Regions from separate parts of the Agrobacterium sp. 22-223-1 genome, predicted to be linked through region 1. Evidence: predicted binding sites of a transcription regulator. Region 1 holds the regulator's gene; the other holds the start of a gene.

Evidence for each region. The regulator HrcA, encoded in region 1, represses chaperone genes, less so after heat shock. The targets are predictions, from matches to a motif close to GTTAGCACTCNCNNNNNGNGAGTGCTAAC.
Region 2: groES (co-chaperone GroES) is a predicted target of HrcA. The motif match lies at 12,324-12,352, and genes of this name have one in related genera.

What each region holds. Positions count from the first base shown of each region.
Region 1 is NZ_JBNWCN010000001.1:260,477-275,128, reverse strand. It holds gene lspA (signal peptidase II) at 1-334, opposite strand, end outside; gene ACQZ60_RS01375 (TrmH family RNA methyltransferase) at 334-1,194, opposite strand; gene ACQZ60_RS01370 (class I SAM-dependent methyltransferase) at 1,191-2,324, opposite strand; gene ACQZ60_RS01365 (LapA family protein) at 2,527-2,868, opposite strand; gene ACQZ60_RS01360 (integration host factor subunit beta) at 2,934-3,260, opposite strand; gene sppA (signal peptide peptidase SppA) at 3,263-4,216, opposite strand; gene lptC (LPS export ABC transporter periplasmic protein LptC) at 4,451-5,116, shown strand; gene ACQZ60_RS01345 (LptA/OstA family protein) at 5,130-5,693, shown strand; gene lptB (LPS export ABC transporter ATP-binding protein) at 5,703-6,512, shown strand; gene rpoN (RNA polymerase factor sigma-54) at 6,780-8,330, shown strand; gene hpf (ribosome hibernation-promoting factor, HPF/YfiA family) at 8,565-9,137, shown strand; gene ptsN (PTS IIA-like nitrogen regulatory protein PtsN) at 9,220-9,681, shown strand; gene grpE (nucleotide exchange factor GrpE) at 9,763-10,398, opposite strand; gene hrcA (heat-inducible transcriptional repressor HrcA) at 10,511-11,602, opposite strand; gene rph (ribonuclease PH) at 11,738-12,454, shown strand; gene rdgB (RdgB/HAM1 family non-canonical purine NTP pyrophosphatase) at 12,472-13,116, shown strand; gene hemW (radical SAM family heme chaperone HemW) at 13,122-14,321, shown strand; gene dnaA (chromosomal replication initiator protein DnaA) at 14,391-14,652, opposite strand, start outside.
Region 2 is NZ_JBNWCN010000001.1:657,889-672,540, reverse strand. It holds gene ACQZ60_RS03285 (monovalent cation:proton antiporter-2 (CPA2) family protein) at 1-1,817, shown strand, start outside; gene ACQZ60_RS03280 (patatin-like phospholipase family protein) at 1,992-2,918, opposite strand; gene rsmD (16S rRNA (guanine(966)-N(2))-methyltransferase RsmD) at 3,106-3,663, opposite strand; gene ACQZ60_RS03270 (pseudouridine synthase) at 3,644-5,551, opposite strand; gene ACQZ60_RS03265 (nucleoside deaminase) at 5,623-6,081, shown strand; gene ACQZ60_RS03260 (hypothetical protein) at 6,132-6,776, opposite strand; gene ileS (isoleucine--tRNA ligase) at 6,978-9,881, opposite strand; gene ACQZ60_RS03250 (bifunctional riboflavin kinase/FAD synthetase) at 10,162-11,142, opposite strand; gene ACQZ60_RS03245 (TIGR01459 family HAD-type hydrolase) at 11,191-12,039, opposite strand; gene groES (co-chaperone GroES) at 12,409-12,705, shown strand; gene groL (chaperonin GroEL) at 12,780-14,414, shown strand.

The DNA.
Region 1 (14,652 bases):
CGAGCAGATTGCCGGCTGCACCCGCGATGATGAAGGCAAAGCCGAGATGGGCAAAGGTGCGGTCCGCCGCCGTCTTGCGCCACAGCCACAAGACGAAGACCACGATGACGAGCCGCATGCTGACGATGAACCAGCCATGCATGTCCTCCAGCATCGAAAAGGCCACGCCGAGATTATAGGTGCGGTAAAGCGCCAGGAACGGAATGACCGGCACCATCTCCTGCAGCGGCAGATAGGCTTCGACCAGCTGCTTGACGATCTGGTCCAGCACCAGTGCGGCGACGATCAGCGCGAATGCCGGGCCGAATTTCGAGAACAATGCCGCTTTGGCCATTACGTCACCGGTGCGAGTTCGAGGAGATGTCGCCGTGCTTCAAACAGCATGACGGCAGTTGCGATGGCGAGATTGAGGCTGTCGGCGCGGCCCTGCTGGGGAATGCGCGCCAGCTGGTCGGCCTTGCCGGCGAGTTCCGGCGGCAGGCCGGATTGTTCATTGCCCATCAGGAGCACGACCGGCTTTCCGGCATAGTCGATCTTTCGATAATCCACTGAGCCGGCCAGATGGGTGGCGACGACGCTGACCTGCGCCGATTTTTTCCAGGACAGGAATTCCTCGACCGAAGCGCGGGCGACGGGCGTGGCGAAAACCGACCCCATGGTGGCGCGCACCGTTTCCAGCGAAAACGGATCGGTGCAGTCCCCGACGAGAATGACGCCCGAAGCACCCGCCGCATCCGCTGTCCGGATGATGGTGCCGAGATTGCCGGGATCACGAACCCGGTCGAGCGCGATATAGGTCTCGCCCTTTTCTGGCCGGATATCCTTCAGCGGCTTCCATTTCTGTTCGAAAATGCCGACGACCATCTGCGGATTGTCGCGGCGGGTGATCGAGGCGATAACCTTTTCGCTGACTTCGAGCACCAGACCGCCCGATGCGACCGTCTTCACCGCCGCCTGCTCCACCAGCGGCTTGCCCTTGGCGGCCTTGGCATAAACCAGCGTCTTGATCGTCCAGCCCAGTTGGAGCGCGTCGATGACCAGCTTCAGGCCTTCCGCCATGAAGGTGCCGGTCTCTTCCCTGCCCTTTTTCTGGGTGAGCGCCTTGATATCCTTGATGATGGGATTGGCAAGACTGGTCACTTCCTTGACCTGGCCAACCCGGCGCGTGGTGTTTTCGCGCATATCTTTCATCATTTCGGCTCCCAGCGGCTGAATAGCGATGTGGAAAGCACACGGCCCGGCGTCTTGCCGTCAAGCCCGGCTTCACGAATGACGAGTTCGCCGGATGCGACAACGCCACCGGCGCCGCGCATGGTTTCACGCATCAGCTCATGCATCGAATAGAAGCTGGCCCTGATGGAATAGGCCGTCAGCACCAGGCCGAGCGCCTTGGGCGACAGGATTTCCCGGCAGATATCCAGCATCAGCGGCAGATGGTCGAATAATTGCCAGACCTCGCCATGGGTGCCGCGGCCGAATTTCGGCGGGTCGGTGAGGATGATGTCGTAGCTATTGCCGCGACGCTCCTCACGCTGGATGAACTTCATCGCGTCTTCGCAGATCCAGCGGATCGGCGTCTGCTCGAGCCCGGCGAGCGCCTGATTTTCCTTGGCCCAGCCAATCGCCTTCTTGGAGGCATCGACATGGGTGACTTCAGCGCCTGCGGCCGCCGCGACCAGCGAAGCAACGCCGGTATAACCGAACAGGTTCAGCACTTTCAGCGGCCGGTCGGCGGTCTCGACGGCGTTTTTCAGCCATTCCCAATGGACGATCTGTTCCGGAAAGACACCAACGTGACGGAAAGCGGTGAAACGGCCAAGAAAATCGACCCCGAGCAGGGATAGTGGCCAGGTTTCGCCAAGCGCCGCCTTTGGAAAACGCCAGCGGCCCATGCCGTCCTCATCTGTATCACCGGTGAAAATGGCGTCGGCATTTTGCCATACACGGTCGGGAACCGACGGTTGCCACAGCGCCTGCGCCTCGGGACGGACGACGCGGTATTCGCCGTATTGTTCAAGTTTCAGGCCGTTGCCGCTGTCGATCAGGTGAAAATCGCCCGCGCCACTCGATTCCAGAATAACCGGAACCTGTTCAGCGGGACGGTCGCCGGTGCGGGGCTTGAGCGGTCGCGCAGGCACCTGCTCAACGGCTGTCGCCGGAGTAACCTTTTCCCTCGGCGCAGGTTTTGGCGCGCTGCGGACAGCGTCCGGCTCGCGCTTTTTCGGTGCCACGTCCGCCCGTCGTGCCGGCTTTGCGGCATGAACCTGTTTTTTCTCGCTCCCGGCACGTGCACGATTGCCCGGCCGACTGTCTTTTTTCTTCAATGGAAATCTTTCCGCTTCTGCCCGCGTCTTATGGCGCAGCAAATAGCATTCCATGCGCCGCTCGCCTAGGGCGGGATGGCGAAAAGTGTAAGCGGTTTTCGCCTGAAATCCCGCCCTAGTTCTTTGATTTAGGTCGTGATGACTTTAGGCCATTCCGGCCTAAAGTCATCACGACCGGGAGCCGGAACGAATGTCGGCTACATCACTTTGCCGGGAGTTGTCCGGCATTTGGAAGATGGCTTGTCGCAGCGGCTTTCTGCCGGTTCGCCTCATCATGCCAGCGAACGGCTTCCTTCGCCTCGATACGGGCGCGTTTGCGATGTTTGCCCTGGGCGAACCATGTGGCCGCCGATCCCAGCAGCACACCGAAAATGACCGCCAGAAACAGGAATACGAAAAACGGCGCGGTGAAGGACAAAACGCCATCTTCCGGTCGGAACGGATTGAGCGCCAGCGTCACGGATTGACGATTGGCCACGCACAGGATGACGAGGATGATCGCCAGCGGAAGCAGGATGATGAGGTTGATGATTTTTTTCGACATCCGACAATACTCCATCGCGGCCGGCATTTCGCCGGCTCCGTTTCCGGCGCGGGCAGTGAGGACGATCAATCGTCCTCTTCGTCACCCATGCCGGGGTTCAGGCGCTCGCGCAGTTCCTTGCCCGTCTTGAAGAAAGGCACCCATTTTTCCTCGACAAAAACCGACTCACCCGTGCGCGGGTTCCGACCGGAACGCGATGGACGGTTTTTCACCGAAAATGCGCCGAAACCACGAAGCTCGACACGATTTCCTGCCGCCAGGGCGTCGGTGATTTCATCCAGCACCGCATTGACGATGTTTTCCACGTCACGGTGATAAAGGTGCGGGTTACGCGCAGCAACGATCTGCACCAGTTCAGACTTGATCACGGTTGCCCCCTGAAAGAATTGGATTTTTAACGCGGCTCAACCTGCCAAACGGAAACAAGACCGTCAAGAAACAACTTGTCCGTACCGAGCTGGCCGGGGCCTGCGAAGGGAATTAAATCGTCATATCCCAGAAACTTCGCTATTTGCGCAACACTGAAAACCGCAAAAGGCGAACGGGACGACGGCGCGCGCCATTCGACGATCGGCAAATCCTTGGCAACACCGCGCGTTTCGAAATAGCTGCGAATTTCCTTTTCGCCGCCCAGAGTATCGACCAGCTTGTTGGCGAGCGCCTGCCTGCCGGTGAAAATCGATCCATCCGCCAGTTTCAGCACGTCCTCGCGCGGCAACTTGCGGCGATCGGCCACAAGATCGACGAACCAGCCATAGCTGTCCATCACCATGGCACGGATCATCGTCTTCGCTTCCTCCGGCGCCTCATGGAAAGGCGAAGGCTCCGCCTTCATCGGCGACGACTTGATTTCCTGCAACGAAACGCCGAGCTTTTCCATCAACTGGCCAAGCTGGGGGTATTGGAAGATCACGCCGATCGAGCCGGTGATCGAGGTCTCGCCAGCGACGATGACATCGCCTGCCGATGCGATCATATAACCTGCGGAAGCGGCGAGCGTGCGCACATCCGAGACAACCGGCTTCTTTTCCGCCACGCCTCGAATGGCCTTGAAGATGCGCTCACCGCCATAGGTGGTGCCGCCTGGCGAGGAAATCGACACGATCAGCCCTTTGACATTCTCGCTCTTGGCGATCTTGTCGAGCCGCTCGAGAAGTTCGGTATTGTCGGTGATCAGGCCGGAGACCTCGACGCGGGCAATATGGGGTTTCGCACTTTGCTGCGGTCCATCCCATAAAAACCGGTAGAGACCGAAAGCACCGGCGACAAGCAGGAGAACGGCGGCAATCCGCCAGAAAGTCAGCTTGCGGCGCAACCGCCTGCGATCCGCTATCGCCATATTGTCCATAAAAACCTCTGTCATCCGCTTTTGCGCTTCAGGCCATATGGTTCTTCTAACGCGAAGCCGCAAGGAAACAATAAGGAAACCAGAATTACGATAAAATTCGCATTTCCCTTGCACCTCTCCAGACAAAAACCATATTGGCAGGACAAAGCACTCATGCCAAAGACATTTAGATAGAGACACAAGCTTCGATTGTGCGCCAGAATGGCGCCCTAGAAGCATTCCGGACCCACTCTTATGCTCGAAAGACTCCGCGAACCCGCGCCAGCATTTTCGCTGCCCAATGACCAGAACGGCGCCTATGACACCGCGCTGCGGCATTCTGCGCGCGTGAAGCGGCTGAAAATCATTCTGCCGCTCGGCGCGGCAATCATTTCGTTCGCCTTCATCGCCGTTTCGGTTATCCGAACCTGGGCGCCCGACGAGGTCTCTCTTGAGAGCGCACGAATTGAAGACGGCAAGATCGTGATGGAAAAACCCGCTGTTGCCGGCCGCAACGAGAAGGGGATCGATTATTCCATGAACGCCGACCGTGCGTTGCAGGACATCGCCAACCCCAATCTCATGACGCTTGAGAAGGTTCTGGCGGCAGTGCCGGTAAACGACAGCGTCGCGCAGGTGATCGCCCAGGAAGGCATTTTCGACCGGGCGACCAACAAGCTGAAGATGACCGCCCCTTTTGACATCAATCTCAGCAATGGCATACAAGCGAAGTTCCAGTCTGCGGATGTCGATCTGAAGGCCGGGAAAATGAGCAGCCAGGAGCCGGTTTCGATCAAAACAAACGACGGCTCGATTGTTGCGCAATCGATTGACATCGCCGATAATGGCAAGACAATTACATTTTCGGGGCAGGTACGGGCACGTATCGCTGCATCCAATATCAAGAATGAAGGCAAGTGAGAGCCCGGTCCAGATGATGCAAATTTCCCGTCCCGTTTCCCTTGGCAAATCCGCCGGCCTTGCAGCCGCAGGTCTTGTTTTTTCGTGTCTTGCAACTGTGGCTTTCGCCCAGAACACCACCAGCAACATGCAGGGCGTCAAGCTCTCCGGCGACCAGCCGATCGCGATTGAAAGCGATCAGCTCGAGATTCGCGATCAGGAGCGCAAGGCCTATTTCACCGGCAATGTGAAAGTGGTGCAGGGAACGACCACCCTTCAGGCCGGCAAGATGACCGTGAATTACAAGGGCGAGGGTTCTTCGCTCACCAGCGGCGATGCCAATATCGAAAAAATCTTCGTCGACAATAATGTCTATCTGACGTCCGAGACCCAGAAGGCGACGGCCGATCACGGCGAATTCGACATGGCGGCGCAGACCTTCATTCTGACCGGCAAGCAGGTCGTGCTTTCGGAGGGCACGAATGTGTTCACCGGCTGCAAGCTCACCGTTCTGATGAATACGGGACAGGCCAAGCTGGAAAGCTGCGGCGGCCCTGTCCGGATCATGCTCGATCCGAAATCGCAGAAAAAACAGTAGTCTTTCCTCGTGAAGATACCCTCGATCTCAAAGATATTCAGCGGCGGGCGCAGCCGATCCGCGGACGCGGCCTCGCCGGCGGACAAGACCCCCTATCAGGGCACGCTGATCGCGCATGGCCTGACGAAGACCTATAATACGCGCCGTGTCGTCAACGGGGTTTCGCTGGTCGTGCGCCGTGGCGAGGCCGTGGGACTGCTCGGCCCGAACGGTGCGGGCAAAACCACCTGTTTTTACATGATCACGGGCCTGGTGCCCGTGGATACCGGCAAGATCGCCATCAACGGCAATGATGTCACCACCATGCCGATGTATCGACGCGCCCGTCTCGGCGTCGGTTATCTGCCGCAGGAAGCATCGATCTTCCGGGGATTGACGGTCGAGGAAAACATCCGCGCCGTGCTGGAAGTGCATGAGCCGGACGCTGCCAAGCGCAACCGCAAGCTCGATGAGTTGCTGGAAGAGTTTCATATCGCGCAACTGCGAAAGTCGCCTGCCGTGGCGCTTTCGGGTGGCGAGCGGCGGCGTCTGGAAATCGCGCGGGCACTCGCGACCGATCCGACCTTCATGCTGCTCGACGAACCTTTCGCGGGCGTCGATCCGATTTCGGTCAGCGATATCCAGAATCTGGTGAGACACCTGACAGCGCGCGGGATCGGCGTTCTCGTGACCGACCACAATGTCCGTGAAACGCTCGGTCTCATTGACCGCGCATACATCATCCATGCCGGCGAGGTGCTGACGCATGGACGTCCGGACGATATCGTCAACAATCCGGATGTACGCCGTCTCTATCTCGGCAATAATTTTAGCCTTTAAACGCCTAGAGCGGGATAGCGAAAAGTGTGTGCGGTTTTCGCTTGAAATCCCGCTCTAATTATATGATCTAGATCATGATTTAAGATTTCAGGTCGTTTCGACCTAAAATCATCATGATCGGCGCGCGAAAGATTCTTCATCGCGCCCCGCCCTGACGCTTGACCAAACAAGATAAAAAAGCAATTTTTGGGCCAAGTTCCGTCGTCTCAGTAAAATTTCTGGAAAATCAGGCGACGGAGAAGCTGTAAGGGGAGTTTCGCGTCCACCATGGCATTGTCTGCCAGCCTTTTGCTGCGTCAAAACCAGTCTCTCGTGATGACACCGCAACTGATGCAGTCCATCCAGCTGCTTCAGATGACGCATTTCGAGCTGACGCAGTTCATCGCGCAGGAGGTGGAGCGCAATCCGCTGCTGGAAATTGCGGCAAACGATGGCGATTTGAGCAGCGATGCCCCGGCAGAGACGGAAAGTTTCGGCGACGCGGACGGCGAAGGCTCGGAGAGATCCGCCACGGTGACGCCCGACAGCGACGACTGGTATGGCGACCGCGCCGCAAATCTCGGCGAGCAACTGGATACCAGCTTCGAAAACGTCTTTCCCGACGATGCCGAGCCCAGAAAGGCCGATGCGCCTGAACTGGCTGGCCAATGGAAATCCATGCCCGGCCAGGAGTCGGGGGAAAGTTACGATCTCGATGATTTCGTCGCGGCCAGACAGAGCCTCAGCGACCATCTCAATCAACAACTGCCGCTCGCCATATCCGCCGCCGAGGACCGGATGATCGCCGATGCGCTGATCGGCCAGCTTGACGAGACCGGCTATATTGCGGCGGATGCCGTCGACGACGTCGCCGAACGGCTGGGCGCGGCCCCGTCAGTGGTCGAGCACGTTCTAAAGACGCTTCAGGGCTTCGATCCACCGGGTGTATTTTCCCGTTCCTTAAGCGAATGTCTGGCGATCCAGCTTGCCCAGAAGGACCGGCTCGACCCGGCCATGCGGGCTTTCATCGACAATCTGGAACTTCTGGCGAAACGCGACTTCGCCTCCCTTAAAAAAATCTGCGGCGTCGATGAGGAAGACCTCCTCGACATGCTGGCGGAAATCCGCACGCTCAACCCCCGCCCCGGCGCGGGTTACGATTCGATGGTTTCGGAGACCATCGTTCCCGACATTATCGTTCGCCCCTCCTCCACCGGCGGCTGGCTGGTGGAAATCAATCCCGAGACGCTGCCGCGCGTGCTCATCAACCAGAGTTATTTCGCCGAGGTGTCGAAACACAAGGCACGCGCAGGCGAGGATCAGGATTTCCTGACTGAGTGCATGCAGACGGCGCATTGGCTGACCCGCAGCCTCGATCAGCGCGCCCGGACGATCATGAAGGTCGCGACGGAAATCGTGCGCCAGCAGGACGCCTTTCTCGTCAATGGCGTGGATCACCTGCGCCCGCTGAACCTCAAGACGGTGGCCGACGCCATCAAGATGCACGAATCCACCGTCAGCCGGGTGACATCGAAAAAATATATGCTGACGCCGCGCGGTCTGTTCGAACTGAAATATTTCTTCAGCGTGTCCATCAGCGCCGTGGAAGGCGGAGACAGCCATTCGGCGGAAGCGGTGCGCCACCGCATCAAGGCCATGATCGCGCAGGAGGCCGCCGAGGCGGTTCTTTCAGACGACGATATCGTCGACAATCTGAAAAAGAGCGGCATCGATATCGCCCGCCGCACCGTCGCCAAATATCGCGAGGCGATGAACATCCCCTCCTCCGTGCAGAGACGTCGGGAAAAGAAGGCGCTGGCCAAGCTGTCCGCCTTCTGAGCGGCGGCCGCGATCACGTTTATGGCGGTTTTTTGCCGCACCATTGACTCTTGCCACGGCAAGGGCTAGAAGCCCGCCGCACACGTAAGCAAGGTCATTTGTAACGGATTCATCTCCACCGTCCATGGGCGTAAAATTCGAATGAGGGCTTTTTAAGGTCTTCGAAACGCTTGGATGCGCGCGCGGCTTGACGTAAGCTGGTACTCGCAAATCACTACAAAAAGGAAAATTTCCATGAGTGTGCGTGTATCTGGTAAACATATGGAGATCGGTGAATCTTTCCGCCAGCGGATCGAGGACAATATAGGTCTGGCGGTTACCAAATACTTCGATGGGGGGTATTCAGGCCAGGTGACCGTGGAGAAGTCCGGATCGCGTTTTGCCGCGGACTGCAAGCTGCATCTCGATACGGGCGTTGTGTTGCATGCGGCGGGTCAGGCAAATGATCCGCAGGCCAGCTTCGATGCCGCCGCAGAGCGGATCGAGAAGCGCCTGCGCCGCTACAAGCGCAAGCTTAAGGACCACCACAATGGTGCGAATGGCGTGTCGCAGGAAATCGCCTATACGGTGATGGATGCTATTCCCGATGAGGACCACGAGGTTCCTGAAGATTACGCACCCACCATCGTAGCGGAGAGTTCGAAACAGATTAAGACAATGTCCGTCGCCAGCGCCGTGATGGCGCTCGACATGACGGACGAACCGGTTCTGCTGTTCCGCAGCCCGGGCAAGGAATATCTCAACATCGTTTACCGGCGTCATGACGGCAATATTGGCTGGATCGACGCGGAAACGATCAAGAGCTGAACAGTCTGACAAGACGTGGGAGGCAGAGCGCGAAAGCGTAGCTGCCTCCTGCATCGTCTCGATGGCATGAAGGAAAAAGAGAATGGCGTTGGCAGATTTGCTGCAACAAGATGCGATTATTCCCGCCCTCAAGGTGAATTCCAAAAAGCAGTTGCTTCAGGAGCTGGCCGCAAAGGCAGCCAGAATTACCGGAGTCTCGGAACGGGAAGTTTTCGACGTCATCCTCCAGCGTGAGAAACTCGGCTCCACCGGTGTGGGCCACGGCATCGCCATTCCGCATGGCAAGCTCAACAGCATCCATCAGATCACCGGCGTCTTCGCACGTCTTGAAACACCGGTCGATTTCGAAGCGCTGGACGACCAGCCGGTCGATCTGGTTTTCCTGCTGCTCGCGCCCGAGGGCGCCGGCGCGGATCACCTGAAGGCGTTGTCCAGAATTGCACGCGCCCTGCGCGACCCTGAACTGGTCGCCAAGCTGCGCGCCACCGATTCCGACACCGCAATCTACGCTTTCCTCAATCAGGAGCAGGCGACGGCGGCTTGATCGCAGGCTAACTCCTTCTGTTTAACGGCAATAAAAAACGCGCCCTGAAGGCGCGTTTTTTATGACGTAAGGATAGATGCCTTACGCGTCTTTTTCATTGAGAGACGAGGTGCCCGGCTCGGCCGATGCGGCAACTTCCGCCTTCGGGCCGCCCTTGGCAACGCCGACCATTGCCGGGCGCAGGACGCGGTCGCCAATGGTGAAACCGGCCTGAACGACCTGAAGCACGGTATTGTTCGGAACCGCCGGATTCGGAATTTCGAACATGGCCTGATGGAAATTCGGGTCGAACTTCTGGCCCTCGGCATCGATCTTCTTCACGCCGTGGCGTTCCAGCGTCGACAGCATCGAACGTTCCGTCATCTCGACGCCTTCGATCAAACCATTGAGACCGGCTTCGCCATTGGTCTTGAGTTCATCGGGAATGGCTTCAAGCGCGCGGCGAAGATTATCGGAAACGGCGAGCATATCGCGCGCGAAACCAGCGAGCGAATAGGCTTTCGCATCCTTGACATCGCGTTCCGTGCGACGGCGAAGATTGTCCATTTCGGCCGCAAGGCGCAGGAACTTGTCACGCAGGTCGGCATTTTCAGCCTTGAGCAGCTCGACCGGATCAGGTTCGGCAGCGTCAATCGGCTCTTCCCCGGCGAGCACGGGTTCGACAAACTCTTCGGCGACGTCCGCGTCAGGTCCGGGCTTTTTTGTATCGTCGGTCATGACGTTCTCCAGATTTGAATATGTTGGTTGCGCCCGATATCGAGCTTTGACGGGCAAAAATCAAGGCTTGCGGCGAAAAGCTTGCCGCATTCCCTGACCTTGCCGGTCTGTCCTATCTCTGCTTGCGGGAAAGGCGGGCCATGATCTGCGCCGTATAGTCCACCATCGGCACGATACGGGCGTAATTCAGACGGGTCGGGCCAATGACACCGACCGCACCCACGACACGATTATCCTCGTCACGATAGGGCGCGACGATCAGCGACGAACCGGACAGCGAAAACAGCTTGTTTTCCGAGCCGATGAAAATCCTGACCCCCGAGCCGCTTTCGGCGAGATTGAGGATTTCGATGAGATTTTCCTTGCGCTCCAGGTCGTCGAACAGCAGGCGCACCCGATCGATATCTTCCTCACCGGCGAGACCTTCGAGCAGGTTGGAGCGACCGCGAACGATGAGACGGCCAAGCTTGCCTTCCTCGTTATCTCCCGCCCATACCGCCAGACCACGCTCCACGAGGTCCTGCGCCAATATGCCGAGTTCCGATTGCAGCTCCGCCCGCTGCGTCTGAAACTGACCGCGCAACTCATGCAGCGTCTGACCGGAGAGATGGGCATTGATGAAATTCGCCGCTTCGGTCAATTGCGACGAGGAGATACCGGCCGGCAATTCGATGATGCGGTTTTCGACCTGATTGTGGTCGCCCACCAGCACGGCGAGCGCCTTGGTGGGCTCCAGCCTTATGAATTCGACATGCTTGAGGATGACGTCGTTCTTCGCCGTCAATACGAGGCCCGCGCCGCGCGACATGCCGGACAGCATGCGGCTCGCCTCCGTCAACAGGCCTTCCAGCGACTGTTCGTGGCCGGCGACCGGCCCGATCTGACGGTCGATAGTCGCCCTTTCCTCGGCGGGCAGATCACCCACCTGCATAAAAGCGTCAACAAAGAAACGCAGCCCCGTCTGGGTCGGCAGGCGACCGGCGCTGATATGCGGCGAATAGATGAGGCCAAGCTCTTCGAGATCGCTCATGACATTACGAACGGAGGCGGGTGAAAGCGACATCGGCAACAGCCGCGACAGGCTGCGCGATCCGAGCGGCTCGCCCGTATCGAGATAGCCTTCGACGATGCGCCGGAAAATTTCCCGAGACCGTTCATCCAGCAGCGATGCCTGATCTTTTGATAGCGGTGCGGAAAAACCCATTTCGTCCGTTCTTTGTCGTTCAAACCAGCTCACATCAATATAATGCGTTGCAACGCCGCGGCAAAATGGAAATTGGCTTTGCAAAAGCCCGGACCTCGCCTTAGAAGGCAGGGACCAACATGGAGAGTGGATCATATGCGGCCTTCAGGCAGAAAAACCGACCAGATGCGCAAGGTTTCCTTCGAGCGCAATTTCTCGAAACATGCCGAAGGTTCCTGTCTCGTGAAATTCGGCGACACGCATGTGCTCGTCACCGCAAGCCTTGAAGAAAAGACGCCGCCGTGGCTGCGCAACAGCGGCAAGGGCTGGGTCACCGCCGAATATGGCATGCTGCCGCGCTCCACCCATGAGCGCATGAAGCGCGAAGCCGCTTCCGGCAAGCAGGGCGGTCGCACGCAGGAAATCCAGCGCCTCATCGGCCGTTCGCTGCGCGCCGTCGTCGATCTGCAGGCGCTCGGCGAGCGCCAGATCAGCATCGACTGCGACGTGATCCAGGCCGATGGCGGCACTCGCACCGCCTCCATCACGGGCGCATGGATTGCGCTGCACGATTGCCTGAAATGGATGGAAACCCGTAACATGATCAAGGTTGAGAAGGTTCTGAAGGACCATATCGCCGCGATCTCCTGCGGCATCTTCGCCAACCAGCCGGTGATCGATCTCGATTATCTCGAGGATTCCTCCGCCGAGACCGATGCAAATTTCGTCATCACCGGCTCCGGCGGCATCGTCGAGGTTCAGGGCACAGCGGAAGGCGCGCCCTTCTCGGAGGAAGAATTCCTGACGCTGCTCGGTCTTGCCAAGGCCGGTTGCAGCGAACTGGTCGCCCTTCAAAAACAGGCGATCGCCTGAGCCGACAGGAAAGCACCATGCGCAAGCTCGATACCAGAACGATCGTCGTCGCCAGCCACAACAAGGGCAAGATCGCCGAAATCGCCGATCTGATCGGGCCTTTCGGCTTCTCCGCCAAGTCGGCGGCGGAGCTGAATTTCGAAGAGCCGGATGAGACGGGTACGACCTTCGAGGAAAATGCCGCAATCAAGGCGCTTGCCTCCGCTAAGGCATCCGGCCTTCCGGCTTTGTCCGACGATTCCGGGCTGGTCATCGATGCGCTGGATGGTGCGCCAGGTGTCTATACCGCCAATTGGGCGGAAACGGCCGACGGCACGCGCGACTTCGCCATGGCGATGCAAAAGGTCGAGGATGCGCTGGCCGAGCGTGGCGCATCGAAGCCGGAAGACCGCACCGGCCGCTTCGTCAGCGTGCTGTGCCTAGCCTGGCCGGATGGGCATCTCGAATATTTCCGCGGCGAGGTGGAAGGCACGGTGGTGTGGCCGCCACGCGGAACGAGCGGTTTCGGTTACGATCCGGTCTTCAAACCGGAAGGATACGACACCACATTCGGCGAGATGAGCGCGGATGAAAAACACGGCTGGAAACATGGCGACGCCTTCGCGCTTTCGCACCGTGCCCGGGCGTTTAAAAAATTCGTAGAAACCTGCCTGGAGGCATGAACCCGATGGTCGGGGAGCATCAACTTTCTGCCCCCGGCGCGTCGCTTCTGCCGGATACGGGCGATCCCGGTTTCGGGATTTATCTGCATTGGCCCTTCTGTGCGGCCAAATGTCCCTATTGCGATTTCAACAGCCATGTCCGCCACCGGCCGGTGGATCAGGAACGGTTTACGGCGGCCTTTCTCCGTGAAATGGAACATATGCGGACGCTGAGCGGCCCGCGTGTCGTAACCAGCATCTTCATGGGCGGCGGCACGCCATCGCTAATGGACCCGCAGACGGTCGCGGCACTTCTCGATGGCGTCTCGCGCTTCTGGCATGTGCCGGATGGTATCGAGATCACCATGGAAGCCAATCCTTCCAGCGTCGAGGCGGAGCGTTTTCGCGGTTACCGCGCGGCGGGCGTCAACCGTGTCTCGCTCGGCGTGCAGGCGCTGAACGACCGCGACCTGAAGTTCCTTGGCCGCCTGCATGATGTTGCCGATGCCTTGAAAGCCATCCGGCTGGCGCGGGAGATTTTTCCGCGCATGTCCTTCGATCTCATCTATGCCCGCCCGAACCAGACGGTGGCCGAATGGGACGCCGAGCTGAAAGAGGCTGTCTCCTACGCGGTCGACCATCTTTCGCTCTATCAGCTGACCATCGAGGAAGGCACACCCTTTTACGGGCTGCACAAGGCCGGCAAGCTCATCGTGCCGGATGGCGAACATTCGGCCGTGCTTTATGAGGCGACGCAGGAAATCACCGAGCGTTACGGCATGCCGGCCTATGAGGTTTCCAACCATGCCCGGCCCGGCGCTGAAAGCCGTCACAACCTGACCTACTGGCGTTATGGCGATTATGCCGGCATCGGCCCCGGCGCGCATGGACGCCTGACGAGAGGCGCTTCCAAGCTCGCAACCGCCACCGAGCGCCACCCGGAAAACTGGCTCGAAACCGTTGAGCGGGAAGGCCACGGCATGGTCGATCAGGAACTGCTTGGCGTTGATGAGCAGGCCGATGAATTGCTGCTGATGGGGCTTCGCCTGCGCGAAGGCATCGATCTCGCCCGCTGGAGCGATCTTTCCGGCCGCGATCTCGATCCGGAAAAGGAGGAATTCCTCCTCCAGCACGGTTTCGTGGAGAGGCTCGGCAATTCCCGCCTGCGCTGCACGCCTTCCGGCATGCTTATTCTGGATGCGGTGGTGGCCGATCTCGCCTGCTGACGCTAGCCTCCACCCAGCTTTAGCCCAATAAACAAGACGACAAAAAAAGCGGCCCGAAGGCCGCTTTTTTTATGCGTTGTTTTCGTTGATCAGGCGTTTCAGCAGCTCGACCTCATGGCCGAGCTTGGTGTCGCCGGAAATCAGTTCCTCGATCTTGCGCACGGCATGCAGAACCGTGGTGTGATCGCGACCGCCGAAACGGCGACCGATCTCGGGGAAGGAACGCGGCGTCAGCATCTTTGCCAGATACATGGCGATCTGGCGCGGCTTGACGATAACGCGGGTACGGCGGTTGGACACCAGCTCCTGTCGCGACACATTATAGTGCTTG
Region 2 (14,652 bases), 400 kb from region 1:
ACGCTCTCTTTTCCGAACCCCTGCTGCTTCTGGCCGGCGCGGTCATCGCGGCCTCGGTTTTCCGCAAGCTCGGGCTTGGCACCGTGCTCGGTTATCTGGTGGCGGGCATCATCATCGGGCCGTTCCTGCATCTGGTCACGGATGCGAAGGACATTTTCAACGTCTCGGAACTGGGCGTGGTTTTCCTGCTCTTCATCATCGGGCTGGAACTGAAGCCGTCGCGCATCTGGCAGATGCGGCGCGATATTTTAGGGCTGGGAATGGCGCAGGTGCTGGTGACGGGCAGCGTGCTGGCGGCCATTGCCTGGTGGGCAGGGCTGATCGACTGGCGCGGCAGCCTCGTCGCCGGTTTCGGCCTTGCGCTTTCCTCCACCGCCTTTGCGCTGCAAATCCTTGCCGATGACGGCGACATGAATACGCGGCACGGCAATCGCTCCTTCTCCATCCTGCTGTTTCAGGACCTCGCCATCGTGCCGCTTCTTGCCCTCGTCACTATTCTTTCCAACCGGCCGGATGTGCCGACGGATTCGATGGTGTCCGATCTCATCGCCTCCGTCCTTGCGGTGGCGGGCATGGTGCTGGCCGGGCGTTATCTTCTGACGCCGATGTTCCAGATCATCGCCCGCACCGGTGCGAGGGAAGTGATGATCGCCGCCGCCCTCTTCGTCGTCATCGGCGCCGCCGCCATCATGGAGGCGGTGGGCTTGTCGATGGGCATGGGCGCGCTGCTGGCGGGGCTGATGCTGTCGGAATCCTCCTACCGGCATGAGCTGGAAGCCGATATCGAGCCGTTTCGCGGCCTGTTTCTGGCGCTATTCTTCATGGCGGTCGGCATGTCGCTGCATATCCATATCGTCTATGAGCATATTTTGCTCATCCTGATCGCCGTACCGGCGATGATGGCGGTGAAGGCAGCCCTGATCTATGGCCTTTGCCGCATCGCCGGCTCGTCGCGTTATGCATCGAGCCGCATCGCGCTGCTTCTGGCGCAGGGCGGGGAATTCGGCTTCGTGCTCTTCACTACGGCTGCCGCCTCCGGGCTGTTTCCGCAGGCGACGGCCTCGATCCTCGTTGCCGTCGTCACGCTTTCCATGGCGCTGACGCCGCTTCTGGCGGTTATTTCACGCCGGCTGACGGCGGAGGATGCGGACGAGGACAAGCTGGAAGAGGATTTCGACGGCGCGGGCGCGGATGTGCTGATGATCGGTTTTTCCCGCTTCGGCCAGATCGCCTCGCAGATCCTGCTCGCCGGCGGGCGCGACGTAACCGTCATCGACAGCTCGGCCGACCGCGTGCGCCAGGCCGCCCGTTTCGGCTTCCGCATCTTTTTCGGCGATGGCACCCGCAAGGACGTGCTGATCGCCGCCGGCATCGAGCGGGCCGATCTCGTTGCGGTCTGCACCCACAAGAAGGAGGTGACCGACCGTATCATCGATATGATCCAGTCGGAATTTCCGAGCGTGCGCATCTATGCCCGCTCCTATGACCGCGTGCATTCCCTCGACCTCAGGAAAAAGGGCGTGGAATATGAAATCCGCGAGACGCTGGAATCGGGCCTCCTGTTCGGCAGGCGCATTCTGGAGGGGCTGGATATGGACGGCGAAAGGGCGCTGGCGATTGCCGACGACATTCGCGAACGCGACGAGGAGCGGCTTCAGCTACAGGCCGTGGAAGGCCTCGCCGCCGGCCGGCAGATGCTGCACAACAAGCCGGTGCGCGAGGTGAAGCCCGAACCGCTGATGAAGCCGAAGACCAAGGCGGAAAAGTGGGAAGAAGAAGAGGATGCGGAGGACAGCGAGACGGAAGTTTCGCTGTGAATTGAGTTCAACTTAGTGACTGGGCGAGCGCCACTTGTTTCTTCTCCCCGCCGGGGAGAAGTCCGTGGCAGCGGATGAGGGGGCAAGGGTAGCGATATTCGGAGAGGGTACCCCCTCATCCGGCCCTTCGGGCCACCTTCTCCCCCTCGGGGAGAAGAAAACTCGCCTCACTTGTCACGCCTCCACACCCTGCCCGCGGTGAAACAGTTCCACCTGCATGTCGATCTGCCGTTTCAGATCGTCCTTGATGCCGGCCGATGCGTTCAGCACCTCTTCGGACTTCAGGAAATCCAGCACACCGAAACGGTGCACGGGCGGGCGCAGGAAAATATGCGGCGGGCGTAGCCGCAGTTTCAGGGCAATCGCCGCCTGCATCATCAGCTGGCTGGCGCCGAACAGGCTGTCCAGCCGGTTCGGCATGGTGGTTCCGTCGCCTTCCGGGCCGCCGACGACATCGACGCCGATGACGATATCGGCGCGGTCCAGCAGATGCTCATAGGGCACCGGATTAAAAATGCCGCCGTCGATCATGATGCGGCCATCTATACGCACCGGCATGAACAATGCGGGAATGGCGGCAGATGCGGCCAGCGCCTGGATGATCTCGCCGCGTTCCACCACCACTTCGGTCTGGGCGTAATAATCCGTGGCTATCACTTTGAGCGGAATGGCAAGCTCGGAAAAATCCTTCGGCAGAGCCTGCGGCATCAGGGCGTGCAGGATGAGTTCGAGGTTGAACTGCCCAAGGCGAAAACCGTCCACCGCATGGCGCATCGATGCCGGGCCGAGGCTCCAGAGCCGGTTGGCGACCGAGCCTTTTCGTCCCATCAGTTCAAGCGTGTATTCACGGATTTCCCGGCCGGTCATGCCGGCCGCCCTGCCCGCGCCGATGATGGAGCCGATGGACGAACCGGAAATCGCCACGGGCCGGATGCCGAGTTCGTCCAGCGCCTCGATGACGTTGATGTGGCAGATGCCGCGTGCGCCGCCGCCGCCGAGCGCCAGTCCGAAAGTCGGCTCATGGCCGCCCGCGCCGTCACCTTCGAGAACCTCTTCCCCGGCGCGGACGATCGTTATGCTCTCGTTTACACCCTGCTCCATGCGAATACCCAAATTCTTTCCACGGCAAAGACTCTGCCTATTGCGCAAACAAGACAAGACCGTGGCGTGACGGGAAACGCTGCTGTTAGAGCATTTTCGCTTTTCTTCGAATCGCGAAAACACTCTAACTCTTTGTTATGTCGCATTTCCGGACGGAAAACCGGGCTCCACTTTTGCTGGAAATGCTTTAGGGCTCGTAACGGTAGAAATGCATTTTCGTATCGCCGAAGATGCGGCTTTCGAGCGGTTTGAAAACCGGATCGACCTTGACCGTCACATCGCCGCGCTCTTCGAGAATGGCAAGCGCGCCGGGGTTCAGCCAGCCGCCGCCATGGGCGGCCGCGAAAGCCTTCTCGCCATGGCCATAGCCATAGGGCGGATCGGCGAAGAGAAGATCGAAGGGCTCGATATTGTTGACGCCGCCGAGCTTGGTGGCGTCACGCCGCAGGATACGGGCGCGGCCATGCAGACCCAGCGCATCGATATTTTCCCAGAGCAGCCCCCTGCCCTCCACGCCGTTTTCGACGAAGAGCGCCACGCGACAGCCGCGCGAAAGCGCCTCCAGACCGACCGCACCGGTTCCGGCGAAAACGTCCAGAACGCGCGTGCCATCCAGACTTTCCGGATAGGCATGGCTCAGAATATTGAAGAGGCTTTCCCGCGTCCTGTCGATGGTCGGACGAATGGAATTCGATTTCGGCGCGGCCAGACTCCGGCCGCGGAACTCACCGCCTACGATCCGCATTACGTGTCATTCCCCTGCCTCCAGAAGGTTTGCCACCCGGGCCTTTGCCGCCCGGCTTGCCGCCGCCGGGACCACCGGGGCCTTTGCTCTTGCCCGAGAAACCCGAACGTTCACCACGCTCGCCCGATTTTCCGAAAGATGGCTTGCCGAATCCGGGTTTACCGGCCGGCTTGCCGCCACGGGGCTTGTCTCCCGCCGGGCGCTCGCCGCGTGGGCGGTCACCGTCTTCACGGGGCCTGTCGCGGAACGGACGATCACCGAAAGGTTTTTCGCCACGTGGGCGGTCACCCTCTTCGCGCGGCTTGTCACGGAACGGCCGGTCGCCGAAAGGTTTGCCGCCGCGTGCCGGGCGGTCACCGAAGCTCTTTTCACCGCGCGGACGGTCGCCACGCGGGCGATCACCTTCTTCACGCGGCTTGTCGCGGAATGGCCGGTCGCCGAACGGCTTTCCACCGCGTCCACCACGATCACCGAAGCTCTTTTCGCCACGCGGGCGGTCGCCGCGTCCGCGACCACCTTCTTCTTCGCGGGGGGAATCCGAACGGATCCACTCGCCCTCGGCATCCGCATGCCGGACGACGTTGCGCCGCGCTTCGTCCTGGGCGGAAGGCTTTTTGAAGAGGTTTTCGGCTTCCGCGCGGGCGGAGGACTTGCGTTCCTTGCCGTCACGGGTGGGCCTTGCACCGGGCGCCATCCAGACATTGGCCGTGCGGCTGGTGCCGGCGGCCTGGCGTGGGCGGCGGTCGTCGCCTTCATCCTCGCTGCGGCCCTTGGCGCCAAATTTCCCGGCGGGCTTGGAGCCGAACTTGCCGGCCGGCTTGTCGCCGCGCTTGGTGTCGAGACGGCCGAGCGCCTTTTCACGACGGTCCTCGGACTTGCCGCTCTTTTCAAAGCGCGGCTTGCCTTCCGGGGCATCGCTCTTTGCCCATTCGGATTTTACGGGCCGCTTCGGCGCGTCGTCTTCTTCATCCTCAACGGGCGCATTGTAGATCGGCGCGTCGAAATTGGCGCCGGCCTGTTCGATCAGACGCGGGCCGAGCTGGTCGCGCAGCATACGGCCGCGCACTTCCAGCACCTTGCCTTCAGCGAGATCGCCGAGCTGGAACGGACCGTAGGAAACGCGGATCAGGCGGTTGACCTCGAGACCGAGCGCGCCGAGCACGTTCTTGATCTCACGGTTCTTGCCTTCACGCAGGCCCATGCTGATCCAGACATTGTGGCCCTGGGTGCGGTCGAGCGTGGCATCGATTGCGCCGTAGAGCACGCCGTCGACGGCAATGCCTTCCTTCAGCTTGTCGAGTGCGGCCTGATCGACCTCGCCATGGGCGCGCACGCGGTAGCGGCGCAGCCAGCCGGTGGTCGGCAGTTCCAGCACGCGGGAAAGTCCGCCATCGTTTGTGAGCAGCAGCAGGCCTTCGGTATTGATATCGAGGCGGCCGATGGACAGGACGCGCGGCAGTTCACCGGGCAGATTGTCGAAAACGGTCGGGCGGCCTTCCGGGTCGGAGTTGGTCGTCACCAGACCGGCGGGCTTGTGGTAAAGCCACAGGCGCGTGCGCTCGGCGCCGCGAATCGGCATGCCGTCGACTTCGATCTTGTCGGACAGCGTGGCGTTCACCACCGGCGTATCCAGCTTGACGCCGTTCAGCGACACGCGGCCTTCCATGATCATGCGCTCGACATCGCGGCGCGAGGCGACGCCTGCGCGTGCCATGATCTTGGAAATGCGCTCGGGCTTGGAAGCGCCAACGGTTTCCGGCACCGGGGCGGCCTTTGCCTCGGTAGGTTTCTTTTCGCGCTCTGCGGCGGGCTTGCCGGGGCCTTTCGGCTTCCTGTCGCGGCTAAATGTCTTGCCGCCGTCACGCTTCGGCTTGTCTTTAAAAGTCATTTGCTGTTTGCCTGTTGTTTGGGCTGTCCTATCAGGTCCAAGCACAAGGGTTAAGAGGAAATTGAAACGCAATGGCCGAAAGGACGCATTTCATGGAGCTGGCGCTTTCGGAAGCCCGTGCCGCGGCTAAGCGGCAGGAGGTTCCGATCGGCGCGGTACTGGTTATGGACGGCCGCGTCATCGCCCGTTCCGGCAACCGCACCCGTGAATTGAACGATGTGACGGCTCACGCCGAAATCGCCGTGATCCGCATGGCCTGCGAAGCGCTGGAGCAGGAACGCCTGCCCGGCGCCGATCTCTACGTGACACTGGAGCCCTGCACCATGTGCGCGGCGGCGATTTCATTCGCCCGTATCCGCCGGCTCTATTACGGCGCGCGAGACCCGAAGGGCGGCGCAGTGGAGAGTGGCGTGCGTTTCTTCAGCCAGCCGACATGTCACCATGCGCCGGATGTCTATTCGGGACTGGCGGAAAGCGAAAGTGCGGAAATCCTGCGGCAATTTTTCCGCGAGAAACGTCTCGACGATTGAGCGACCGGCGGGAGGCGCAAGCTTTCCCGCGGGCCATCAGCCATTCGTTATTACTGGAAGGGGTTCCACCAGCTCTTGCCGGTATTTGCCACGGCCGCTTCTTTCTTGCGGCGCTTTTCCTTCTTCTGCTCCGGTTCGCCGAGATCGGTCAGCTGATCCTGCGGAACGCTGCGATATTCAGCCGGCGGATCGGTGAGGAACTTGCGCTGGGCGTTGACGACGGAGCCGCCCTGGGCATCGGCCTTGGCCTTGCGGAAGGCTTCCCATTTCTGGGTTTCGGTCATCTGGCCGGCCGTGCCGTTGCCGGCGAGCAGCGGCGAACGATAATGCGGGTTGTTCTTGTTGGCGTCCGCCTCTTCGCGCAGGCGTTCGCGGGTTTCTTCCGGCGATTCGACCCATTGCGGATTGTTTTCGCGGCTTGCCATGTTCTGCTGCGGCTCGGCCAGCTGTTCGGCACGGGTCTGGGCGGGAACGACGAGGCCCGGGCGGGGGCTATATTTCAGGTTGCGCTTTTCCTGGTCATTGCCGGTGATCGAGGTCGCGTTGCCAAGATCGTCGACAAGCTGTTCCGCCGCCGTCTTGCCCGTGCCGTAGGTCGGGCTCGTGCACGCGCCGAGCAACACGCCTATCGTCGTGATGCCAACAACCGTGCGAAACATGCCCAAACCCTGCGCATTACCCTGCATCGTCTTCATTGAAACCCTTCCAGCCGTCCGTCCCACTTCGCCAGACATCGTCTTTCGGCAGGCGGCAGCCCGCATTGCCGTGCAAATCCGGCCATTTTCAGGCAGGTGTACCGGATGAAGAGGCAAAGCGCAATTCATCCGGTCATTTTCATCGCGCATCGGCCCCAAACCCGGAATCGGGTTTCAACAGGAACGATGCGCAGCCTCGGATCATCCGAGGGCTGCAAGCTCTCGCAGCGCGGCCGCATCGCGAGCGGAAACCTCCGGATAGGCCGGATCGGAACCGACATCGGTGGTGATGCGCCAGGAACGGGCGCATTTTGCGCCTTCCGCCAGCTTCTGCTCGACCACGACCTTTGCCACTTCCGGCAGGCGGAAGCCATCGGCCGGGCCTTCATCGCCCACCACCGAGATGGCCGAGGTGATGCAGATTTCGGCGAAATCCTGCCCCTTCAGCGCCGCCAGAAGATCGGCGTCGGCGATGTGCACGACCGGAGCGGCTTCCAGCGAAGAGCCGATACGCTTTTCACGGCGTTCCACTTCCAGCGCGCCGGTGACGACCGTGCGGACCTTGCGGATTTTTTCCCACTTCGCTTCCAGCGCATCGTTTTTCCATTCCGCCGGGATTTCCGGGAACTGGACGAGATGCACCGATTCCGCATCCGGATAACGCGACAGCCAGGCCTCTTCCGTCGTGAAGGGCAGCATGGGTGCCAGCCACGAGACGAGGCAATCGAACAGCTTCGCAATGACCGACAGGGCCGCCCGGCGCTTCAGCGACGACGGCGCGTCGCAATAGAGCGTGTCCTTGCGGATATCGAAATAGAAGGCCGAAAGCTCGACATTGGCGAAATCCACCAGCGCGCGGGCGATCTTCTTGAACTCGAAGCCGTCATAACCTTCGCGCACGACACCATCCAGTTCGGACAGGCGGTGCAGCACCAGCTTTTCCAGCTCCGGCAGATCGGCATAGGCGATCTCCTCGCCCTTGTAATGGGCGAGCGTGCCGAGCATCCAGCGGATGGTATTGCGCAGCTTGCGATAGGCATCGACATTGGTCTGGATGATGGCCTTGCCGAGGCGCTGGTCTTCCCAATAATCCGTGGTCATGACCCACAGGCGCAGGATATCCGCGCCGGCGTCCTTCATGACTTCCTGGGGCGAAACCACGTTGCCCTTGGACTTCGACATCTTCTCGCCCTTCTCATCCATGGTGAAACCATGGGTGACAACGGCGTTATAGGGCGCACGACCGCGCGTCGCGCAGCTTTCAAGCAGCGACGAGTGGAACCAGCCGCGATGCTGGTCGGAACCTTCCAGATAGACATCCGCCGGCCACTTCATGTCCGGGCGGTCTTCCAGCGTGAAGGTGTGGGTGCAGCCGCTGTCGAACCAGACGTCGAGAATGTCCATGACCTGCTGCCAACGGGCATGGTCGTGGTCATCGCCGAGGAACCGTTGCTTGGCGCCTTCAGCGAACCAGGCGTCCGCACCTTCGGCCTCGAAGGCCTCGAGGATGCGGGCGTTGACGGCCTCATCGATCAGAACTTCACCCTTCTCATCGGCGAAGACGGCGATCGGCACGCCCCAGCTGCGCTGGCGCGACAGAACCCAGTCGGGCCGGCCTTCGATCATGGCGCGCAGGCGGTTCTGGCCGGAGGCCGGAACGAAGCGGGTGTCGTCGATAGCGCTCAGCGAGCGCGAACGCAGCGTCGTGCCGTCGCCCAGTTCCTTGTCCATATAGACGAACCATTGCGGCGTGTTGCGAAAGATGACCGGCTTCTTGGAGCGCCAGCTATGCGGATAGCTGTGCTTCAGACGGCCACGGGCAAACAGGTTGTTTTCCGCGATCAGCGCCTTGATGACGCGGTCATTGGCATCGCCCTTCTTGCCGTTATCGTCCATGACGCGGGCAGCGCCGCCTTCGGCGGACGGGCCGAAACCGGGGGCGTCTTCGGTGTAGAAACCGTCATCGCCAACCGGGAACGGGATGGCCGACGAAACGCCGCGCGCTTCCAGCTCACGCTGATGCGCGGTCCAGACGTCAAAGTCTTCGCGGCCGTGGCTCGGCGCGGTGTGCACGAAGCCCGTACCGGCATCGTCGGTGACGTGATCGCCTTCGAGAAGCGGAACCGGGAAATCGTAGCCAAGCGACGCCAAAGGATGAGCGCAGGTGATGGCGGCCAGTTCTTCGGTTTTCACGTCGCGAACGAGCTTGAAGGTCAGCTTCGCCTTGGCTGCGGCCTCATCGGCGAGCTTCTTGGCAAAGATCAGCTTTTCGCCCGGCTGCGGACCGAAATCGTTCTGCGCGCTTTCGACTTCGTAGAGGCCATATTCGACCCGCGACGAAAACGCGATGGCGCGGTTACCGGGGATGGTCCACGGCGTGGTCGTCCAGATGACGACGGAAGCACCGGAAAGAACAGGAGATGCCTGCACAACCGGGAACTTCACCCAGATCATGTCGCTCTCGACATCGGCATATTCGACTTCGGCTTCCGCCAACGCGGTGCGCTCGACGACCGACCACATGATGGGCTTCGAGCCGCGATAAAGCTGGCCGGTGCGGGCGATCTTCAGCAGTTCGCCGGCGATGCGGGCTTCGGCGTGGAAGTTCATCGTCGTATAGGGGTTTTCAAAGTCGCCCTCGATACCGAGGCGTTTGAACTCCTCCGACTGAACCTTGATCCAGCCGGCCGCGAAGTCACGGCATTCCTTGCGGAATTCGTTGACCGGAACCTCGTCCTTGTTCTTGCCTCTGGCGCGATAGGCTTCCTCGATCTTCCATTCGATCGGCAGGCCGTGGCAATCCCAGCCCGGAACGTAATTGGCGTCGTAACCGCGCATCTGGAAAGAGCGGGTGATGACGTCTTTCAGGATCTTGTTCAGCGCATGGCCGATGTGGATATTGCCGTTGGCATAGGGCGGGCCGTCATGCAGCACGAATTTTTCGCGGCCGGCGGCGGAGGCGCGCAGGCGTTTGTAGAGGCCCATTTCCTGCCAGCGCTTGACCGTTTCCGGTTCCTTCTGCGGCAGGCCGGCGCGCATCGGAAAATCCGTCTGCGGCAGATAGAGGGTGGAGGAGTAATCCAGTTTTTCTGCGGTGTCGCTCATAATCGTACCGTTGTTGCGCGCCGTGTCGGTCGCGCCGTCTCAATTTCAAAGAGGGCAAATACGGAAAGCGCCATGACCAAAGTCATGACAAGCGCCAAAATCCCGGACCTTCCGGCTCGTCAGAGCGGGCGGAAGGCCGGGCCAATAATTCGGCCAATCTGAGTTTTGAACATCAACCGGTATTGGGACATGGCCGGTTGTTTATGCGGTTTTCCGGCAAAAAGGAAGAGAAAAGCGACGGCAATATCGGCCGGAACAGAGGCTGACCGGCCTTACCCGGTCAGAACGCGATCCTGGCGTCCAGTTCGCTGAGCGGGCGCACGCCCGATAACATCGCCCTCGCCTCTTCTTCATCGCGCCTGATCTGGGCGACGAGCGGATCGAGACCGTCGAATTTCAGCTCGTCGCGCAGGTGCCCGAAGAAGGAGACCGAACAGACCTCACCATAAAGATCGCCGGAAAAATCGAAGACGAATGTTTCAAGCAGCGCCGCACCGTTTTCGGTAACGGTCGGGCGGTAACCGAAGCTTGCCACGCCATCGCGGATCGAACCGTCCGGGCGGCGGAACCGCACGGCATAGATGCCGGCCTTCAGTTCCGTTTCCGGCGCCAGCGCCATGTTGGCGGTGGGGTAACCCAGCGTGCGCCCCAGTTTCTGGCCGCCAATGACTTCGCTTTCCACCGTGAAGCGATAACCGAGCAGGCCTGCGGCGCCCGCCACATCGCCTTCGCACAGAAGCGAGCGAATCCGGCTGGAGGAGACGACATCCGCGCCCTCGTCGCGGAAGGCGTCCACCAGCGTCACGTCGAAGCCATGGCGTTTGCCGGCCTCCATCAGAAATGCCGGACCGCCTTCGCGGCCTTTGCCGAAATGAAAATCGAAGCCGGTGACGACAGCGCTGGCGTGAAGCCAGTCGACCAGAATGGACTGGACGAATTCCTCCGCCGAGCGCTGCGAAAATTCCCGGTCGAAGGGATATTCGATGACGGAGCGGAAACCGATGGCCTCAAGGATGCGCGCCTTCAGCGGCGCGGGCGTGAGACGGAAGACCGGCGTATCGGGACGGAAGACGGAACGGGGATGCGGCTCGAAGGTCAGCACCAACGCGGGAACGCCACGGGCTTCCGCCAGTTCCAGGGCACGATCCAGCACAGCCCGGTGGCCGCGATGCACGCCGTCGAAATTGCCGATGGCGATGACGCCGCCGCGAAGAGCTTCCGGCAGCGGCTCCTTTTTTTCATTGCGGTGAAAGACGGTCATGGCAATCGATCCATTCCTGCGCCAGCTATTCCTTGAGGCAAGATGTCCTCAGGCGAGACGGGGCATCCACCAGCCGGGAGCAGCACCCTGCCCCTTGAGATAGGCGTTGAGAAGCGCCTCGTCCGTCTGGCCGTTCAGCGTATATTCGGCGGCGTGAATGCCGCCGCTGATATAAAGAAGGTTGAGACCGCTCGCAATCGCGCCCTTCACATCCGTCGGCATGCCGTCCCCGATGGCAAGCACGCGATCCTTGGCGAAGGCACCGCGCACTTCTTTGGCCGCCGCAAGGCAGGCTTCATAGATCGGCGCATGCGGCTTGCCGGCAATGCGGACCTCGCCGCCGAGCTGTTCATAGTAAGCGGCCATGGCGCCGGCGCAGGGAATGATGCGCTCGCCGCGCTCCACCACCAGATCGGGATTGGCGCAGATCATCGGCACGTTGCGGGCAATGAAGCCCTTGAGCATTTCGGTATAATCCTCAGGCGTTTCCGTCTCGTCATCGAAAAAGCCGGTGCAGACCACGGACTGCGCTTCCGGCTCGCCGACGCGCTCGACATCGAGACCGTCCAGCAGCGGCAGATCGCGTTCCGGGCCGAGCAGGAAGACTTTTTTCGGGCCTTCCGCGATCAGGCCGCGGGTGACGTCACCGGAGGTGATGATACGGTCATAGGCCTCATCCGGCACGCCGAGAACGCGAAGCTGGGCGATGACGCCGGGAGCGGGACGCGGCGAATTGGTGATGAGCACCACCGTCTTGCCGGCCTTGCGCGCTTCCCGCAGGGCAACTGCCGCATCCGGAAAGGCGCTGACGCCATTGTGCAGCACGCCCCAGACATCCGAAAGAATAACGTCGAACCCAGCCGTGATTTCGCCGAGAGTGAGAATGCGATGGGCCATGAGATGCTTTCCGGATGCGAGAAGAAGGTGAGCGTCACATCGCAAAGCGGGACGCCGATGGCAAGGAAAAAAGCGCTGCCAGACCGGTCTTTGGCCCGCCTGACGCAGCATGAACACAAATGCCCCTTAGATGCGATGCGGCCGCAACGCGCGAAAAGAACGACGTCGCCGCGCCCGTCCGCGCATGGGAAATTTCTGTCATGGAACGCTGATAACCATAAGCCATGAAATTTTTCAGACAGGGCGTTCTTGACTCCGGAAGAAGCCCTCCTTATCTCGGTTCCGCTGGCACTCAAACAAGAAGAGTGCTAACACCCATCACGCGAGCCTGCGAAGGTTCATGAAGTCATTTGATCGAGGGATTAGGCAATGACAAGCACCAATTTCCGCCCGCTTCACGATCGCGTCGTCGTTCGTCGCGTTGAATCCGAAGCCAAGACCAAGGGCGGCATCATCATTCCCGATACCGCCAAGGAAAAGCCGCAGGAAGGCGAAATCGTCGCCGTCGGTTCCGGCGCACGCGATGAGTCCGGCAAGGTCGTCGCTCTCGACGTCAAGGCTGGTGACCGTGTTCTGTTCGGCAAGTGGTCGGGCACCGAAGTCAAGCTCGACGGCGAAGACCTTCTGATCATGAAGGAAGCCGACATCATGGGTATCATCGGCTGATTTCGCCGAACCCATCGTTTCCTTAAATTTCAAGCCGGATCCATTCCGGCCGTTCGAAACCAGGAGTTTTGAAAATGGCAGCCAAAGAAGTCAAATTCGGCCGCTCAGCGCGCGAAAAGATGCTCAAGGGCGTCGACATTCTCGCTGATGCAGTGAAGGTAACCCTCGGCCCGAAGGGTCGTAACGTCGTTATCGACAAGTCCTTCGGCGCTCCGCGCATCACCAAGGACGGCGTTTCGGTCGCCAAGGAAATCGAACTGGAAGACAAGTTCGAGAACATGGGCGCACAGCTCGTTCGCGAAGTTGCCTCCAAGACCAACGACATCGCCGGTGACGGCACCACCACCGCAACGGTTCTGGCCCAGGCCATCGTTCGCGAAGGTGCAAAGGCAGTTGCTGCCGGCATGAACCCGATGGACCTCAAGCGCGGCATCGATCTTGCTGTTGCAGAAGTCGTCAAGGACCTTCAGGCCAAGGCCAAGAAGATCAACACTTCGGAAGAAGTTGCACAGGTCGGCACGATCTCCGCAAACGGCGAGCGTCAGATCGGTCTCGACATCGCTGAAGCAATGCAGCGCGTCGGCAACGAAGGCGTCATCACTGTTGAAGAAGCCAAGACCGCTGAAACCGAACTCGAAGTCGTCGAAGGCATGCAGTTCGACCGCGGCTACCTGTCGCCTTACTTCGTGACCAACCCGGAAAAGATGGTTGCTGACCTCGAAGACGCATACATCCTTCTGCACGAAAAGAAGCTTTCGAACCTCCAGGCTATGCTGCCGGTTCTCGAAGCTGTCGTTCAGACCGGCAAGCCGCTCGTCATCATCGCTGAAGACGTAGAAGGCGAAGCTCTTGCAACGCTCGTCGTCAACAAGCTGCGTGGCGGCCTCAAGATCGCTGCCGTCAAGGCTCCGGGCTTCGGCGACCGCCGCAAGGCCATGCTGGAAGACATCGCCATCCTGACCGGTGGTACCGTCATTTCCGAAGACCTCGGCATCAAGCTCGAAAGCGTTACCCTCGACATGCTCGGCAAGTCGAAGAAGGTTTCGATCTCCAAGGAAAACACCACGATCGTTGACGGCGCCGGCCAGAAGTCCGACATCGAAGGCCGTGTTGCCCAGATCAAGGCCCAGATCGAAGAAACCACCTCCGACTACGACCGCGAAAAGCTGCAGGAACGTCTTGCCAAGCTCGCTGGCGGCGTTGCCGTTATCCGCGTCGGCGGTTCGACGGAAGTCGAAGTGAAGGAAAAGAAGGACCGCATCGACGACGCTCTCAACGCGACGCGCGCTGCCGTTCAGGAAGGCATCGTACCGGGCGGCGGCGTTGCCCTGCTGCGTTCGTCCACGAAGATCACCGCAAAGGGTGAAAACGACGACCAGGAAGCCGGTATCAACATCATCCGCCGCGCCCTGCAGGCTCTGGTTCGCCAGATCGCAGACAACGCAGGTGACGAAGCTTCCATCGTTGTCGGCAAGATCCTCGAGAAGAACGAAGACAACTACGGCTACAACGCCCAGACCGGCGAATATGGCGACCTGATCCAGCTCGGCATCGTCGACCCGGTCAAGGTTGTTCGTACGGCTCTGCAGAACGCAGCTTCGGTTGCTTCGCTGCTGATCACCACCGAAGCCATGATCGCCGAGCTTCCGAAGAAGGAAGCTGCAATGCCGGCAATGCCGGGCGGCGGCATGGGCGGCATGGACTTCTAATCAGTCCTGTCACCGGATTAAGAAAGGGCGGTCTTCGGACCGCCCTTTTTCTTTGCCGCCCATGCGTGATGATGGAAGGCGGCGCATTTTATCGGCCTCATCCTTGGGATAGGCCACTGCCGTCCCGTTTAAATTTCTCGAAGAAGTCAGGTGTCATTGGTTCTATTATTTTCGGGCATGCCGTGCCGAAGCCAATCATGCCGACGTCATCCTCGGGCCTGTCCCGAGGATCTGCAAC